DNA from 2 places in the Lysinibacillus sp. ACHW1.5 genome. Region 1 is predicted to be linked to the other one. Evidence: a T-box and tRNA genes for the amino acid it is inferred to sense, from the RefSeq annotation. Region 1 holds a T-box; the other holds one or more tRNA genes.
What was found. A T-box is a leader RNA that pairs with one kind of tRNA and senses whether it is charged. The one in region 1 lies ahead of trpS (tryptophan--tRNA ligase), so its partner is inferred to be a tRNA-Trp.
Positions count from the first base shown of each region.

Region 2: it has a tRNA-Trp gene. The T-box ahead of trpS (tryptophan--tRNA ligase) is inferred to sense a tRNA for this amino acid. The anticodon was not compared.

Region 1 covers NZ_CP091777.1:738,569-744,874, forward strand. Annotated here, with positions in the region: gene fabF (beta-ketoacyl-ACP synthase II) at 1-931, shown strand, start outside; gene L6W14_RS03380 (YuzI family membrane protein) at 1,038-1,259, shown strand; gene trpS (tryptophan--tRNA ligase) at 1,262-2,251, opposite strand; T-box leader at 2,367-2,588, opposite strand; gene spxA (transcriptional regulator SpxA) at 3,080-3,475, shown strand; gene mecA (adaptor protein MecA) at 3,909-4,577, shown strand; gene L6W14_RS03400 (competence protein CoiA) at 4,771-5,889, shown strand; gene pepF (oligoendopeptidase F) at 5,941-6,306, shown strand, end outside.
Region 2 covers NZ_CP091777.1:256,332-262,637, forward strand. Annotated here, with positions in the region: rRNA gene L6W14_RS01185 (23S ribosomal RNA) at 1-1,110, shown strand, start outside; rRNA gene rrf (5S ribosomal RNA) at 1,178-1,293, shown strand; tRNA gene L6W14_RS01195 (tRNA-Val) at 1,305-1,380, shown strand; tRNA gene L6W14_RS01200 (tRNA-Asp) at 1,385-1,460, shown strand; tRNA gene L6W14_RS01205 (tRNA-Thr) at 1,469-1,544, shown strand; tRNA gene L6W14_RS01210 (tRNA-Tyr) at 1,552-1,635, shown strand; tRNA gene L6W14_RS01215 (tRNA-Trp) at 1,640-1,713, shown strand; tRNA gene L6W14_RS01220 (tRNA-His) at 1,762-1,837, shown strand; tRNA gene L6W14_RS01225 (tRNA-Gln) at 1,847-1,921, shown strand; tRNA gene L6W14_RS01230 (tRNA-Lys) at 1,935-2,007, shown strand; tRNA gene L6W14_RS01235 (tRNA-Arg) at 2,026-2,102, shown strand; tRNA gene L6W14_RS01240 (tRNA-Pro) at 2,118-2,194, shown strand; tRNA gene L6W14_RS01245 (tRNA-Ala) at 2,210-2,285, shown strand; tRNA gene L6W14_RS01250 (tRNA-Ser) at 2,299-2,391, shown strand; tRNA gene L6W14_RS01255 (tRNA-Phe) at 2,398-2,473, shown strand; tRNA gene L6W14_RS01260 (tRNA-Gly) at 2,479-2,552, shown strand; tRNA gene L6W14_RS01265 (tRNA-Ile) at 2,557-2,630, shown strand; tRNA gene L6W14_RS01270 (tRNA-Asn) at 2,638-2,714, shown strand; tRNA gene L6W14_RS01275 (tRNA-Glu) at 2,716-2,787, shown strand; gene L6W14_RS01280 (nitric oxide synthase oxygenase) at 3,357-4,403, shown strand; gene L6W14_RS01285 (hypothetical protein) at 4,455-4,985, shown strand; gene L6W14_RS01290 (CynX/NimT family MFS transporter) at 5,053-6,261, opposite strand.

The DNA of each region.
Region 1 (6,306 bases):
GATTGGTTCTGGTATCGGTGGAATGGAAACATATGAACAACAATTTTTAACATTCCAAGAGCGTGGCGCAAGACGTGTTAGTCCTTTCTTTATCCCAATGATGATTCCTGATATGGCATCAGGCCAAGTCTCTATTCACTTTGGTGCAAAGGGGATTAATTCTTGTTCTGTAACGGCATGTGCTTCAGGCACAAACTCTATTGGTGATGCCTTTAAAGTAATTGAGCGTGGAGATGCTGATGTTATGATTTCTGGTGGTGCTGAATCACCAATCGTAACAATGGCGGTTGCAGGTTTTTGTGCCAATACAGCATTATCATTAAATCAAGATCCACAAGCAGCATGTCGCCCATTCGATAAAAACCGAGATGGCTTTATTATCGGAGAAGGAGCGGGTATCGTCATTTTAGAAGAATATGAACATGCAAAAGCTCGTGGTGCCAAAATCTATGCGGAAGTTTTAGGTTATGGTGCAACTGGGGATGCGCATCACATTACGGCTCCAGCTCCAGAGGGTGAAGGTGCAGCACGTGCGATGACGCAAGCGTTAACAGATGGTGGCGTAGAGCCTTCACAAGTTGACTATATCAATGCCCATGGTACAAGTACGCCATATAACGATTTATTCGAAACACAAGCTGTGAAAACTGCTTTTGGTGATCATGCGTATAACCTTGCGATGAGCTCAACTAAATCTATGACGGGTCACTTATTAGGAGCAGCGGGTGGTGTGGAAGCTATTTTCACAGCATTAGCCCTTAAAGAAGGGATTTTACCACCTACAATCAATTTAAAAGATCCTGATCCTGAATGTGATTTAGACTATGTTCCAAACGAAGCAAGAGAAGCAAATATTCAATATGCAATGAGTAATTCTCTTGGTTTTGGTGGTCATAATGCAAGTCTTCTATTCAAAAAATATGAAGCATAATAGATAAACATAAAAAAACGTCAGCCAAATTTAAATGGCTGACGTCTTTTTTTATAGTTTTGTGAATAAATGATAAGTAAGAAGAAATAGAAAGGATGCCATTACTATGTTTCGTCTCTTTTTATTTTTAGTAAGTTATGGCTTAATGATCCTCTCTGTAGGGAATCTCATATTGTATTTAAATTACCGCACACTAGGTTATTCATGGAAGGTTGTTTTCAAATTTATTTTTCAAACAACAGAATTTTATATGGCGGTAGGAGCCTGTATCATCATCTGCGCAGTTGTGCTTGATTTGGGCTTTGATCGATCCTCAGACAAGCCGTAAGTTTAGCGACGTGCGCGACCAAGACCCATAGCATCTTCCATACGTTTTAATGTAGCACTAGCAATCGCATTCGCCTTTTCAGCACCTTCATCTAGAATGACATCTAATTCTGATGATTCTACTAGATGATAGAATTTCTCTTGAATAGGTGTTAGGTGTTCAATTACTGCTGTTGCTACACCCTGCTTGAATCCACCATAACCAATTCCCTCATATTTTTTGACTAAATCTTCAACGGCTACCCCTGAAATAGCTGATTCGATTGTCAATAAATTTGAAACACCTGGTTTATTTTCCACATCAAATGCAACGATGCCATCAGAGTCAGTTACAGCTGATTTAATTTTTTTCTCAATATCTTTCGCAGTATCTAATAAACGGATTGTCGCTTTCGTATTTGGATCTGATTTACTCATTTTCTTTGTTGGCTCTTGTAAGGATTTAATGCGTGCGCCTGCTTTAGGTAATTGAATTTCTGGAATTGTTAAAACATCGCCAAAGCGTTTGTTAAAGCGTTCTGCAAGGTCACGAGTTAGCTCAATATGCTGCTTTTGATCATCGCCGACAGGGACAATATTTGTGTTATAAAGTAGAATGTCTGCAGCCATTAGCGGTGGATATGTTAACAGAGCAGCAGATACGCTTTCCTTACCATGTGATTTATCTTTGAATTGTGTCATACGTTCTAGCTCACCGATAGACGCAACACATTGTAACATCCATCCTGCCTGAGCATGCGCTGGCACCTCTGATTGGATAAATAATGTCGATTTTTTAGGGTCAATGCCAGTAGCAATATAGGTAGCAGCAAGCTTACGAATACTTTCTCGTAATTCTTTCGGATCTTGTGCAACAGTGATGGCATGTTGATCAACGATACAATAAATAGCGTTTCCTTCATCTTGTAGTGCCGGGAACTGCTTGAATGCTCCTAAATAGTTCCCTAATGTTACGATACCTGTAGGCTGTACGCCAGAAAAAATAGTTGTCATTAAAAATTCCTCCTCGAATTCAATTGCTGTAACTTGTGTCACAGCGTTGTTTTCACCTTTCCACTTGGTGATGAAGACAAAAAAACATCATGCGTCCTCATTAGATTTTTTCTAATGAAGGGACGAATGATGTTTGAATCCGCGGTACCACCCAGCTTGCCTAAAAAGGCCACTCAGCTTCGTAACGTGAAGGGACGAGCTTTGCTAATAGCTTCAAGTAGCGTTCACAAAGCTAACTCGGAAGTCCATTCCACATGCATCCACGATCTGTTTACAGCAACCACAGACTCTCTATACGTGAATTAGCATATGTACTACTCTTCGTCAGCGTTTTTCTCAATTTAAATTGTTCAAATTGATTTGATTGCAAAGAATTATATTATAAAGATTCCTTTGTGTAAAGTCAGACTTTTGACGGTGTTTTTTTTCTAGAAAAAATTATATGCTTTTTTTGTTATGTAATTTTGTTATAAATTTATAATTTTTTATTAAAAAATTGTTTAGATGTACACGTGGGATTGACAATTTTCTCGATTATTTTTCTTAAATGAGAACAACTGAGCTATCTGTTTAGATGTTTAAAATGCTTTAAAAATGGGAATGGTAGTAGTAGCACATAAGTTTGAAGAAAATACACCATATTTGAAAGCTGTATAAATAGACAGAATTTTTATGGATAGTTTCAGATTTTTTTTATTGGAACTATATTCAAATACAGCGGAGTACTGTATAATGGTACTGTGTATTTTACATTACATTAATTCTAATTTAACACATTGGTTCTGGTTTATAGATAATAATTTTGAAATGAAAGGATGTGTCAGAATGATCGTAACCCTATTTACATCACCAAGTTGTACCTCTTGTCGTAAAGCGAAAGCTTGGTTAGAGGAGCACGAAATTCCATATACAGAACGTAATATATTTTCTGAACCGCTTAGCATAAGTGAAATAAAAAAAATTTTACGTATGACAGAAGACGGAACTGATGAAATTATTTCCACTCGTTCCAAAATATTCCAAAAATTAAATGTGGACGTTGAAAGCTTACCATTACAACGTTTATATGAGTTAATTCAGGAATATCCTGGCTTACTACGTAGACCAATCATTTTAGATGAAAAACGTCTGCAGGTTGGCTACAATGAAGATGAAATTCGTCGTTTCTTACCTCGAAAAGTTCGAGCATATCAATTACAAGAAGCGCAACGAATGGTGAATTAAACCTTTCTATTCTGAATAATATATGTAATAGATGTTACAGATGTGGAATACATGTTGTGACATCTTTTTTTTATGTTTTACTTCTGTAAAACCTTCTATATGAAGTATAATAATTAATAGGGAAAAGTCATATATTTCCGTAAAAGTATGTTAAACTTGATTTAAGTTAAATAGTTTACTACAATTTCAATAATTCAAATATCTTCTGTGAAACGGTGTATATCCTTTTCATTTTATGACAGAACAGCATACAATAGAGTTAGAGACAACTGTGAACACAAAAATTCATGTTGACAGTTACTCGATGGTTTTACTGTAGTGTGGTCAAAGGTTGAAAAACAAATGCAGTATGAAGGTTAAAAACAAAGAATAAAAGCATACTAATGAAACAAACTGTTTTTCGACATATGACAGTGAAGGGAGATGAGGTCTAGTGGACATCGAACGTGTAAATGAAAATACACTCAAGCTCTTTATTACGTACAATGATATAGAGGATCGCGGCTATAGTCGTGAAGAAATTTGGTACAATCGAGCAAAGGGTGAACAACTTTTTTGGGATATGATTGATGAAGTAAACACGGAGGATTATTTTGATGTAGAGGGTCCGATTTGGATTCATATCAATGCATCTGAAGTAGGCTTAGAAATCATTGTCACACGTGCACATATTTTAAAAGACGGTGAAACATTAGATGGTCATTCGAATTTTGATGAACACAAAGATATGTTTGCACCATTCGATGAAGTTGGAGAGGATCTTCTTAGCCAACTAACTCAATTTGGTGACATGGATGAGTCAGAATTATTTATGGATACAGACATTTATGTTTATAAATTTAAAGATATTGATGAGTTAATCCCTGTCGCAAAACGAATGACAGACGAATTAGTGGATTCCTCATTATTCAAATATGAAAATTGGTACTATCTAGTTGTTGATTTCGGAAACGCAGATGAGGATTTAAATCGTCATGATAGAAATGCAGTTATCAAGGAATTTTTAACACCATCCAATTTTACAATTCATCGTCTAGAGGAGTACGGTGAAAAGATTATGGAATTCAATTGCTTTGAAACAGTTCGAAAATACTTTGCATAGGCAATGAAACACTAATTATTTTAGACTGTAGTGAAACTCGTAAATGAATCGAGTTTCGCTACAGTCCTTTTTTATGTTTTCAGCATCAAAGAGCTTGAATAAGAGCGCATTTTTAAAATTTCAAGAAAAAGGTGCTTTATTTTTGTTAGTGAAAATCCATTCTATTATAGTTGGCTAAAAAGGAGCTGATACTATGCTGATTGCCTATAACAATCAACAGCAACTATTTCTCCCATATCAATATACGAGGAAAGCTTTACAGCGATATAGGCGGCAAATGAAATTTTATTGCCCTCAATGTTTAGAACAAGTTCAATTGAAAATAGGTAACTATAATATTCCCCACTTTGCTCACTTCACAAAAAATCAATGTTCACAGCTGTTCGCAGAAGGTGAATCTAAAATACATTTACAAGGTAAAGTGCAATTATATGAGTGGCTCCAAAAGCATGGACATCAGGTGAAACTAGAACCATATTTACAGGAGCTTTCTCAGCGCCCAGATTTGCTTGTTACACTCGATAAGGAGCAGTTTGCAGTTGAATTTCAATGTAGTACTATCTCTCATGAAAAATGGCACCAACGAACAATGGGCTATGAAAGAAACGATATACAAGCAATTTGGCTTTTTCAAACTCCGCAAGGCAAAGAAGCTGTCAACGGCATCAGAAAAATTAGAATCTCTCCACTCTTGCAAAAAGCGTTTATAACGACAACGGATTTACCCTATTTATTGACGTACAACCCGGTGACAGCCCAGTTTGTTTATTGGACGAATCTTCTTCATGTTCATGGGCATACTTTCATAGGTAAAGTACAGAAAATTTCGGTCGATCTACAACATTTCCCTTTTTATAGACCTCAACGTATTACCCCAGAAGAATTTCAACGCTATTGGCAGCTCTATAAACAGACTTGTAGGCAATTTGCGCATAGTCGTCTTTTACATAGCAAGAAGGGGACACAAGATCCATTTTTACGTAATTGCTATGAATTAAATCTTTCTCTTACTGCTCTGCCACCATACATTGGTATTCCAGTGAAAGAAGGAGCAGCTATCCCTTTGTTTACGAGCGAGTGGCAAATAATGCTGTTTTATTTTAGTAAACAATTAGGACGTCTTCCATTTGAATTAACAAAGGGGCAGATGGAAAACTTTTTATGTAAGCATCAGCTCGAAGTAACCGAACAAGCACTCAGGGCTATTCAAAATTATGGGTATCTTCTTAAGGGTATGCATCATGAGGATGGTTTACTAGATAATTGTGAGCAAGTCTATGTACATTTATTTGCAATTGCCACAATATACTGAGAAAATATGAGAGTAAAAGGAAAAAAGCACATATAAAGGGGGCTGGCATATATGGCTAGTAACAGTAATCAGGTTTTGGTTCGAAAAGAAGTACCAGAAGAATTAACATGGCGCTTAGAAGACATCTTTGCAACAGATGCAGCTTGGGAAGAGGAATTGAAGGAGGTTGCAGAGCTTGCTAAACAAGCACCTAGCTATGCAGGTACTTTAAATAATGGGGCAGAGGCATTATTAGCAGCTTTACAGTATCATGATCATATATATGAACGTGCAATGAAGCTCTACACATATGCTCATATGCGCTATGATCAAGATACGACAAATAGCTTTTATCAAGATATGAACAGCCGTATTCAAACATTGGCAACGAGTATCTCAGCTGGCCTTTCCTATTTAACGCCAGAAATTCTGTCATTA
Region 2 (6,306 bases), 480 kb from region 1:
CAGGTCTCTGCAAAACCGTAAGGTGACGTATAGGGGCTGACGCCTGCCCGGTGCTGGAAGGTTAAGAGGAGTGGTTAGCGCAAGCGAAGCTGCGAATTGAAGCCCCAGTAAACGGCGGCCGTAACTATAACGGTCCTAAGGTAGCGAAATTCCTTGTCGGGTAAGTTCCGACCCGCACGAAAGGCGTAACGATCTGGGCACTGTCTCAACGAGAGACTCGGTGAAATTATAGTACCTGTGAAGATGCAGGTTACCCGCGACAGGACGGAAAGACCCCGTGGAGCTTTACTGTAGCCTGATATTGAATTTTGGTACAACTTGTACAGGATAGGTAGGAGCCAGAGATCTCGGAGCGCCAGCTTCGAAGGAGGCGTCGGTGGGATACTACCCTGGTTGTATTGAAATTCTAACCCATGCCCCTTAGCGGGGCAGGAGACAGTGTCAGGCGGACAGTTTGACTGGGGCGGTCGCCTCCTAAAAGGTAACGGAGGCGCCCAAAGGTTCCCTCAGAATGGTTGGAAATCATTCGTAGAGTGTAAAGGCACAAGGGAGCTTGACTGCGAGACCTACAAGTCGAGCAGGGTCGAAAGACGGGCTTAGTGATCCGGTGGTTCCGCATGGAAGGGCCATCGCTCAACGGATAAAAGCTACCCCGGGGATAACAGGCTTATCTCCCCCAAGAGTCCACATCGACGGGGAGGTTTGGCACCTCGATGTCGGCTCATCGCATCCTGGGGCTGTAGTCGGTCCCAAGGGTTGGGCTGTTCGCCCATTAAAGCGGTACGCGAGCTGGGTTCAGAACGTCGTGAGACAGTTCGGTCCCTATCCGTCGTGGGCGTAGGAAATTTGAGAGGAGCTGTCCTTAGTACGAGAGGACCGGGATGGACACACCGCTGGTGTACCAGTTGTCTTGCCAAAGGCATCGCTGGGTAGCTATGTGTGGACGGGATAAGTGCTGAAAGCATCTAAGCATGAAGCCCCCCTCAAGATGAGATTTCCCATTACGCAAGTAAGTAAGATCCCTCAAAGACGATGAGGTAGATAGGTTCGAGGTGGAAGTATGGTGACACATGGAGCTGACGAATACTAATCGATCGAGGACTTAACCAAAAACGTTTGAAGCATTCAATGTATCGTTTATCTAGTTTTGAAAGAACAAGTCTTTCAGCTGAATAAGTGAAGTGATGATGGCAAAGAGGTCACACCCGTTCCCATACCGAACACGGAAGTTAAGCTCTTTAGCGCCGATGGTAGTTGGGGGCTTCCCCCTGTGAGAGTAGGACGTCGCTTCGCTTATTTTTTGTGGAGGATTAGCTCAGCTGGGAGAGCACCTGCCTTACAAGCAGGGGGTCGGCGGTTCGAGCCCGTCATCCTCCACCATTTTGGTCCCGTGGTGTAGCGGTTAACATGCCTGCCTGTCACGCAGGAGATCGCCGGTTCGATCCCGGTCGGGACCGCCATTATTATTGCCGGTGTAGCTCAGTTGGTAGAGCAACTGACTTGTAATCAGTAGGTCGTGGGTTCGACTCCTATCGCCGGCACCATTCCCTTGGAGGGGTAGCGAAGTGGCTAAACGCGGCGGACTGTAAATCCGCTCCTTAGGGTTCGGCGGTTCGAATCCGTCCCCCTCCACCATTTTAGGGGCATAGTTCAACGGTAGAATAGAGGTCTCCAAAACCTTTGGTGTGGGTTCGATTCCTACTGCCCCTGCCAGGTATTGAGGTACTCGTTCATAATACAGCTAATATAATCTATATAGTGGCGATTGTGGCGAAGTGGTTAACGCATCGGATTGTGGTTCCGACATTCGTGGGTTCGATTCCCATCAGTCGCCCCATTTTAAAATTGGGGTATAGCCAAGCGGTAAGGCAACGGATTTTGATTCCGTCATGCCTAGGTTCGAATCCTAGTACCCCAGCCATTTTTAATTTCACGAGCCATTAGCTCAGTTGGTAGAGCATCTGACTTTTAATCAGAGGGTCGAAGGTTCGAGTCCTTCATGGCTCATCATTTTTTAATTAACATGCGCCCGTAGCTCAATTGGATAGAGCGTCTGACTACGGATCAGAAGGTTATGGGTTCGACTCCTGTCGGGCGCGCCAATAAAATCATGTTTACGGAATGTAGCTCAGCTTGGTAGAGCACTTGGTTTGGGACCAAGGGGTCGTAGGTTCGAATCCTGTCATTCCGACCATCTTTCATGTTAAATGGGGCCTTAGCTCAGCTGGGAGAGCGCCTGCCTTGCACGCAGGAGGTCAGCGGTTCGATCCCGCTAGGCTCCACCATTGTAATATTTTTGGAGGTATACCCAAGTCTGGCTGAAGGGATCGGTCTTGAAAACCGACAGGCGGGTAACACCGCGCGGGGGTTCGAATCCCTCTACCTCCTCCATTTTTCGGGTCAGTAGCTCAGTTGGTAGAGCATTAGATTGAAGCTCTAAGTGTCGGCGGTTCGATTCCGTCCTGACCCACCATTATTGCGGGTGTAGTTTAATGGTAAAACCTCAGCCTTCCAAGCTGATGTCGTGAGTTCGATTCTCATCACCCGCTCCAAAATGGGCCTATAGCTCAGCTGGTTAGAGCGCACGCCTGATAAGCGTGAGGTCGATGGTTCGAGTCCATTTAGGCCCATCATTATTCCGAAGTAGCTCAGTTGGTAGTAGCACCTGACTGTTAATCAGGTTGTCGCAGGTTCGAGTCCTGCCTTCGGAGCCACGGCCCGTTGGTCAAGTGGTTAAGACACCGCCCTTTCACGGCGGTAACACGGGTTCGAATCCCGTACGGGTCATCAAGCATGTAGCACAGATGTGTGTTACATGCTTTTTTCTATTCTCCTTTTTGTTAATCGATAAAAGATAATGCAATAGCAGAAAAAGACCTATTGGCAAGGTGAAGGACTAAATTTCATTCCCCTAGCATCTTTCTATGGGCTTCCAATAAACCGCTTTACTTACCACGTACACTTCATGGTCAACATTTTTGTGAAGGCGCTTGACTTCTCTAGTATAGCGATACAGGCGCAATCCTGCCCAGAGAATTAGTGAAACTGGTTCTGCTCTATGCGAAAGCGAAGTACTAGCAGCAAGTAAGTAGCTCAGAGCGATTAGTCTTTCCATCATTTATAAAAATTCTATTGATTTCTTTGTTCTGCAATCCCCTGAAAAAGGCTACATGACTACTGTAGCCTTTTTATAATAATTAAAATCTTTCTCCCTTACATTCTCTTACGAAAAAGAGTCTATAGAGTAAATTTGAACAAACTATTTCATATATAAAATATGTATGTTTTTTCGATTACTATTTTCATGGTGCTTGTTGTTTTGTTCCTCTAATATGAGGATAAGTGGAGGAATCGATATGAATATACAGGAGATACAGCAATTTTTAAATCTATATCAGACAGAACAAAATGAATCAGAACTTTGGTTAAAGAATAGATTACAGGCAGTTAAGGATGCAGGTGAATATCATCCAACAACAGAGGAGCTAGTTTTTGGTGCACGGGTGGCATGGCGAAATAGCAATAAGTGTATTGGACGTCTGTTTTGGCAGTCACTGCATGTGGTAGATGCACGTGATGTTTTAGATGAAAAGGCTATTTTTCAAAAATTACTAGAACATATTGATTATGCGACAAATCATGGGAAAATTCGTCCAACTATAACAGTGTTTGCTTCAGATAGAGTACGGATTTGGAATCATCAACTAATTCGTTATGCAGGCTATGAAACAGATGCAGGCATTATTGGAGATTCACAGTCCATTAAATTTACAAAAGTGTGTGAGTCGTTAGGATGGAGAGGTAAAGGAACTGATTTTGATGTACTACCACTCGTTATACAGGTGGATAATCGTGCTCCTCAAATGTTTGTAATTCCTGAAGAAAATATAGTAGAGGTCTCAATCCGCCATCCAGAGTCAATCGATGTGGAGAAATTAGGAATGAAGTGGTATGCTGTACCCATTATTTCGAGTATGCGTTTTCAAATGGCTGGAATTGATTTTCAAGCAGCTCCATTTAACGGCTGGTATATGGGAACAGAGATTGGTGCACGAAATTTAGCAGATCATGATCGTTATAATATGTTACCTGCCATTGCAGACATTTTTAATCTTGATACAACCAAACATGCGTCTCTTTGGCGTGATCGTGCTTTAGTAGAACTTAATATTGCTGTTCTTCACTCATTTAAAGAAGATGGTGTGAGCATTGTTGATCATCATACAGCAGCTCAGCAGTTTAAATTGTTTGAGGAGGCAGAAAAATCAACAGGAAGAGAAGTGACAGGCAACTGGACATGGTTAATCCCACCACTTTCCCCTGCCACAACGCATATATTCCATAAACCCTATGTAAATATTTATCATACACCAAATTATTTTTATCAAAAACCATGCTATTAGTGTAAAGGAATTGTTTACTTTCAATACTTTTGATGAGAGAGGGCGCTTACTATGTTAAATCAGCAAATTCCCAATATCCCATGGAGACAATTGACGACACCTTATGGTAGAGGTACAGCCATTCCTAAGCTGATAGAACAGGAGCAATACACACAACTAGCTGAATTAATTGAACATCAAGGTACACTGTGGCAGGTGACACCATGGGTTTTGCTTGTCCTGCTAAAAAAGCTTACTAGTAAAAAATTAGAGGTTGTCTCATTACAAGAGGTACAGTTATATTTAGCTGTGGCACATGCTATTACCAAGGATTATCTCGAGCCAGTCAATACTGTTAAAAATATGCAGGAGCTATTAGACGTCAACTATTTGTGGATAGAAAATGAGGATAATGATGAACAGGAGTGGGAGAAAGAAACGCCAAAGGGCTATGAGGAGCAAGCTTTTGTAGGCTATTACTATTATAGTTATAGGCTTTTACAAGAGGCTGTTCCTATTTTTTCTACTATAACAGCTCGTAATAATGAAGCATCAGAATGCCTTGCTGAATTGCTAACATTACTCCAGCAACCCGACAATTAAGTAATGTGTAAACACTATATAGAAATAGAGCAGATGGAGGAATCTAATCCACCTGCTTTATTTAATTTTAATGCACATATTCATCCTTAGAGGCTCTCATTGAGCAAAAGAAGAGTAACATTGCTACAACGACAAAGAGCCATCCCGCAATATTCCAGCCGCCAAATAAATCATGCAAGTAGCCAAAAAGAATAGGACCAATTGCGGCAAATAAATAACCCAAAGATTGTGCAAAGCCTGATAAATCTGCTGCTTCAAATGCAGTACGAGTACGGAGAGTGAAGAACATCATTGCTAGGGCAAATGAAGAACCACCTGCTAACCCTAGAAGAACCATCCACAGTACCCCAAGACTTGTCCATTCCATGACAACCCCAACAAAGCCTACTAAATAGAAGGATGTAAACATCAATACAAGTGGGCGTTGAGAAGTCATTTTACCGGCAATAATAGGCACTGCTAAGGCCATTGGTACTTGTGAGAATTGCATGATTGAAAACATCCAGCCAGCTTTATCAGGGGCTAAACCTTGAGCAATATAGATCTCAGGTATCCAAGCTGCTGTTGTGTAGAATAATAAAGATTGTAAACCCATTGCCCCTGTGACAGCCCAAGTAACAGGTGATTTCCATAAAGGTGTACTGGTCTTTTTAGATGTAGTAACTGGTTCCGGTTTATTTGACTTTAGTTGAGGTATCCAAATTAAGATTGTAATGAGAACGAGTATGAGTGCAATGGAAAGTGCACCTTGCCAGCCTAACCATGAATTAGCTATCGGATAGCTAATACCAGCACCAAGGCCTGCAGTAAAATTCATGGACATGGTGAAAAAGGCCATTAATAAACCCACATGATAGGGAAATTTCAATTTCAATAATCCTGGAATTAGTACATTTCCAAAAGAAATGGCTACGCCAATTAACACAGTACCCAATAGAAGTAATTCTGTAGTACCAAGTGAACGTAGGACAATTCCTAAGGCCAAGAGAAAAGTTGATAAAAATAATGTTAGCTCAAGCCCTAGTTTGCGTGCTACAACTGGTGCAAATGGAGATATAACAGCAAAAGCCAGCAATGGTATCGTTGTTAGAAAGCCTGCCAATACATTAGATATTCCAAGATCTTCACGGATAAAGGATATAATTGGGCCAACAACAGTTAGTGGCATTCGTAATGTAGAGGCTATAAAGATAACTCCAAAGACTAAAAGTAAGGTTGTTCCTTTCCAGCTAATTTTTTTACTTGGAAAACTAGTGGAATGATCATTTGTAGTCAAAATAAAATCCCCCCTAATAATAATCATTCTAATTGAACTACTATA